2 regions of the Bradyrhizobium sp. USDA 241 genome follow, and region 1 is predicted to be linked to the other one. Evidence: predicted binding sites of a transcription regulator. Region 1 holds the regulator's gene; the other holds the start of a gene.
The links. Region 1 encodes PhoB, which activates phosphate uptake and scavenging genes when phosphate is short. Its sites were predicted from a motif close to TGTCATNNANCTGTCAT; they were not measured.
Positions count from the first base shown of each region.

Region 1 (2,393 bases):
GCGGCGGCGCGCTGTGGAACGAGGTCAAGGACAAGCTCAACGCCTCCGGCCTGTCGCTCTCCGGCGGCCAGCAGCAGCGCCTCTGCATTGCCCGCACCGTCGCGGTCCGGCCCGAGGTGATCCTGTTTGACGAGCCGTGCTCGGCGCTCGACCCGATCTCGACCGCCAAGGTCGAGGAACTGATCCAGGAATTGTCCGAGAACTACACGATCGCGATCGTCACGCACAACATGCAGCAGGCGGCGCGCGTCTCCGACAAGACCGCCTTCATGTATCTCGGCGAGTTGATCGAGTTCGACGACACCAGCAAGATCTTCACGTCGCCGAGCGACCGGCGCACGCAGGATTACATCACCGGCCGGTTCGGCTGAGGAGACGGAACATGGGTTCTGAACATACCGCAAAGGCTTTCGATACCGACCTCCAGGAACTCACCCGCCTGGTCGCCGAGATGGGCGGCATCGCCGAGCGCATGATCGTCGATTCCGTCGACGCGCTGATCCGCCGCGACGTCACGCTCGGTCAGCGCGTCGTCGCCACCGACGCCGAACTCGACACGCTGCAGAAGCGCATCGAGGAGCGCGCCGTGCTCACCATCGCCCGCCGCCAGCCGATGGCCGTTGATCTGCGCGAGATCGTCGGGGCCATGCGCGTCGCGACCGATCTCGAGCGCATCGGCGATCTCGCCAAGAACATGGGCAAGCGCGTCGCAGCGCTGGAGACGGATTTTCATCCGCTGAAACTGTTCCGCGGCCTGGAGCACATGACCGACCTCGTTCAGCAGCAGGTCAAGTCGGTGCTGGACGCCTATGCCGCGCACGATCTGCCGGCAGCGATGGCGGTGTGGAAGGGCGACGAGGAAGTCGACGCCATCTGCACCTCGCTGTTCCGCGAACTCCTCACCTACATGATGGAGGATCAGCGCAACATCTCTTTCTGCATCCATTTGATGTTCTGTGCCAAGAACATCGAGCGGATCGGTGACCACGCCACCAACATCGCCGAGACCGTGTTCTACATGATCGAGGGCCAGGCGATCACCGACAAGCGGCCGAAGGGCGACATGACGACCTTCGCCACGACGGTGCCGAATACCTAAGCGGTGCCGAATACCCAAGGAGCGACGACAACATGGGCGCACGCATTATGGTGGTTGAGGACGAGGAAGCTCTCACCGAGCTTCTTCGCTACAACCTCGAAGGCGACGGCTATGACGTTGAGACGGTGATGCGCGGCGATGATGCCGACACCCGCCTCAAGGAGCACATTCCCGATCTGATCGTGCTCGACTGGATGCTGCCGGGCCTGTCGGGCATCGAGCTGTGCCGGCGGCTGCGCACCCGTCCCGAAACCAAGCAGCTGCCGATCATCATGCTGACCGCGCGCGGCGAGGAAAGCGAGCGGGTGCGGGGACTTGCGAGCGGTGCCGACGACTACATCGTCAAGCCGTTCTCGGTGCCGGAGCTGCTGGCGCGCGTGAAGGGCCTGCTCAGGCGCGCCAGCCCCGAGCGGCTCGCCACCGTGCTCGCCTATGGCGACATCGAGCTCGACCGCGACAAGCGCCGCGTGGCGCGTTCGGGCCGGCCGATTGATCTCGGCCCGACCGAATATCGTCTGCTGGAGTTCTTCCTGGAGCATCCCGGCCGCGTGTTCTCGCGCGAGCAGCTGCTCGACAGCGTCTGGGGCCGTGACATCTACATCGACGAGCGCACTGTCGACGTCCACATCGGCCGCCTGCGCAAGCTGCTCAATCTCGGCCGCGAGCAGGATCCGATCCGCACCGTCCGTGGCGCCGGCTATGCGCTGGACGATCGGTTTGCGAAGGCGGAACAGACCTGAGTTTTGTGGATGTCTAATTAGTCGTCCGTGAAGAATGCAGATCGGCCTGAGACATAGGCAGAAGTTGTCTCGATAAAGTATTCGATTTTGCAAGAAAGCCGGGTGTTGGGCCGCGGTTTCTTGCGTTTTGGGATTTTGCTTTCGAGCGATTCGTGATTCCCTGACGGCGGGTCATCGGCATTGGGGACGGCGATGAGCAAACCGCGGGATGATCGCCAAAAGGACCTGTTGCTTCCGGCGCTCGATCAAATCATCGACATGGGCCACCCGCTGGTGCGGTTGGCGGCGCTGATCGACTGGAACTTTCTGGATGACCGCTTTGGTTCGGTGTGCCAAACCGGTCCGGGGCAGCCTGGACTGCCGACGCGGCTTGTCGCCGGCCTGTTCATCCTGAAGCACATGCACAATCTCTCGGATGAGGTGCTGTGCGCTCGCTGGATCGAGAACCCTTATTACCAATACTTCTGCGGCGAGTTGAGCTTCTGCCACCGGCTGCCGTTCGATCGATCGTCGATGACGCGCTGGCGCCAGCGGCTCGGCGAGGAGGCTCTCGT
Region 1 is NZ_JBMGPZ010000004.1:1,851,173-1,853,565, forward strand. Features, by position in the region: gene pstB (phosphate ABC transporter ATP-binding protein PstB) at 1-371, shown strand, start outside; gene phoU (phosphate signaling complex protein PhoU) at 383-1,099, shown strand; gene phoB (phosphate regulon transcriptional regulator PhoB) at 1,132-1,839, shown strand; gene ABIF91_RS18455 (IS5 family transposase) at 2,032-2,393, shown strand, end outside.

Region 2 (2,393 bases), 530 kb from region 1:
CTCGCCGAGATGACGCGTCGCTACCGCACGCTGATCGACGGCGGTTATCCCTATTTCGTCGCCATGCTCGACGGCAGCATTGCCGGCTACGCCTATGCCGGCGCCTACCGGCCGCGGCCGGCCTACCGCTTCACGGTGGAGAACTCGATCTATCTCGACCCCGCCTTCCACCGCCGCGGCGTCGGCTCGTTGCTGCTGGAACGGCTGATCACCGAATGCGAGGCGCGCGGTTTTCGCCAGATGATCGCGGTGATCGGCGATTCCGCCAACGCCGGATCGATCGGCGTGCACACCAAAGCCGGCTTCAAGATGATCGGCACGCATCCCAATGTCGGGCTGAAATTCGGCCGCTGGCTGGACACGGTGATGATGCAGCGGGACCTCGGCGAGGGCGCAAGCACGGTGCCGGGGACGTAGGTTCTGTAGCCCGGATGAGCGCAGCGATACCCGGGAACGCTGCGAGACAAGACCCGGATGTCGCTTCGCTCATCCGGGCTACGAAAGTCCCGTCACACCACCGCCAGCTTCCGATCGATCACCAGCAACACCCGCTCGAGCTCATGGCCCCGGCGCAGGATCAGCCCGGTCGCCGAGATCACGCTGTACATGCCCTGCTTGCGCGCGAGCCGCGGGTCCTTCTCGATGCGATAGATCGGCACTTCCGAGGCGCGGCGATAGACCGAGAACACGGCGCGGTCCTTCAGGAAGTCGATGGCGTAGTCGCGCCATTCGCCGTCGGCAACCATGCGGCCGTAGAGATTGAGAATCCGGTGCAGCTCGAGCCGGTTGAACGTCACCCGGTTCGGCTGCGCATTCGCAGCGGCAGGGCGCGCCGCCGCGCGCTGCTCGCTCGGATCGGCATCCTCCGACATCAGGCTCATGGGAAGCGCCTCCTCATCGCACGCCATGACCACGTCCGCGAAGACCGTCCCCGGAACCGCGCTCATGACAATTGCATGATTGCGCCAACCGTTCCGCGCTGCAAGGGGCTCAACCCACCGAATCGGCCGCGGGCCAGGGCACACGCAGGAGTGGAACTTTGTCGCGGCAAACCGTCACGGGATCGTTAGCAGGAATCATAGTATCGCCGTTTTTCCGCCCACCGCCCGCCGCCCTGCATTGCGATAAAGACTTCCGTGCGTTGACCCGGTCCTTTCGGTTCCGGATTCCTCAGCCCCCAGCCCCCCGGGGTCGAACAGGATCGGGTCTGTACGCACGGCAAGGAGGGCCAACGCAAGTTGGTCCTTTTTTGTTTGTGTCGGAATGTTTCCGGCGCGCTGTCATTCCGGGCGCGCGAAGCGCGAGCTACGGCGCGCAATTGCGCACCCTGGTTTGCGCCAAGTGGCGCGCCCTGGAATGACGACTGATTGTCTGGAGAAATATCTGCGCTTCAGCGCAGCGACGTGTAGGCCGCGCCAAGCATCGGGCCGGGCTTCTCCCGGCTGCCGTCCTGGACATAGACCACCGCACCATCGACGCCATCGCGCGTGAGGTTCTCGATCGGCACCGTCCAGCTTTCCGGACGGCCGGTCCAGTCGCCGACCTTGAGCAGGTTGCGCACGACGTTGTGATAGGTGACCTGCTGTCCTCGATTCTCGCCGCGGGTGATCGCGATCGGCACCGACTTGGCGATCGAGCAGATCCAAACCTCGCCGTGCGAGGCCGCGGGCTCCTTGCTTTCGGCCACCGAGACGTTGATGTGCTTGCCCGACAGTGACATCGTCACCGGCACGCTCATCACGCCGGTGCCCTTGTCGGTCTTGCCGATCGCATTCTCGATGCCGGCGCGATCGCTGCCGATGACATGCGTGGAGCCGTTGACGACGGCCTGCGGCGTGTAGACCTCGCGGTCGCCGCGCATGCGCGAATAGGCACGCTGCCGTGCAGAGAAGCGCGAGTCCGCCAGCGTGTCTTTCCAGCCGAGATAGTCCCAATAGTCGATCGGCATGCTCAACGCGATGATCGACGGGTCTTTCGAGAGATCGCCGATGATCTGGTCGGCGGGCGGGCAGGAGGAGCAGCCCTGCGAGGTAAACAATTCGACAACGGCGCGGGGATCAGCGTGCGCGGGGCGGATGACGGCGACGATCGCGCAGATGCCGAGAGCTCCCGTCCAGAGGGCATTGGACCAGCGCGAAATCGGATGAGAAGCCGTCATTGTCGTCATGTCGAACGCCGCGCACCATTGCTCGTGGGAAGGGAAATCTTATCGCCGGATGGTCACCGTAGTCTTACGGGGCGCGGTACATTCGTCCGTCCAGCCAACCGTCCAAAGGAAGGTTTTCCGCCGGGCGGGCCCATCTGAAACGTACCGCAAACGCGCGAAGGCGGCCTTTGATAGGCCGCCTTCGTTTGGGCTTCTACTCACTTCGCAGTGAGCCATCGTTCACAAA
Region 2 is NZ_JBMGPZ010000004.1:1,324,936-1,327,328, forward strand. Features, by position in the region: gene ABIF91_RS16055 (GNAT family N-acetyltransferase) at 1-417, shown strand, start outside; gene ABIF91_RS16060 (DUF2794 domain-containing protein) at 510-881, opposite strand; gene ABIF91_RS16065 (DUF1223 domain-containing protein) at 1,391-2,167, opposite strand.
Region 2: ABIF91_RS16060 (DUF2794 domain-containing protein) is a predicted target of PhoB. The motif match lies at 946-962, and genes of this name have one in related genera.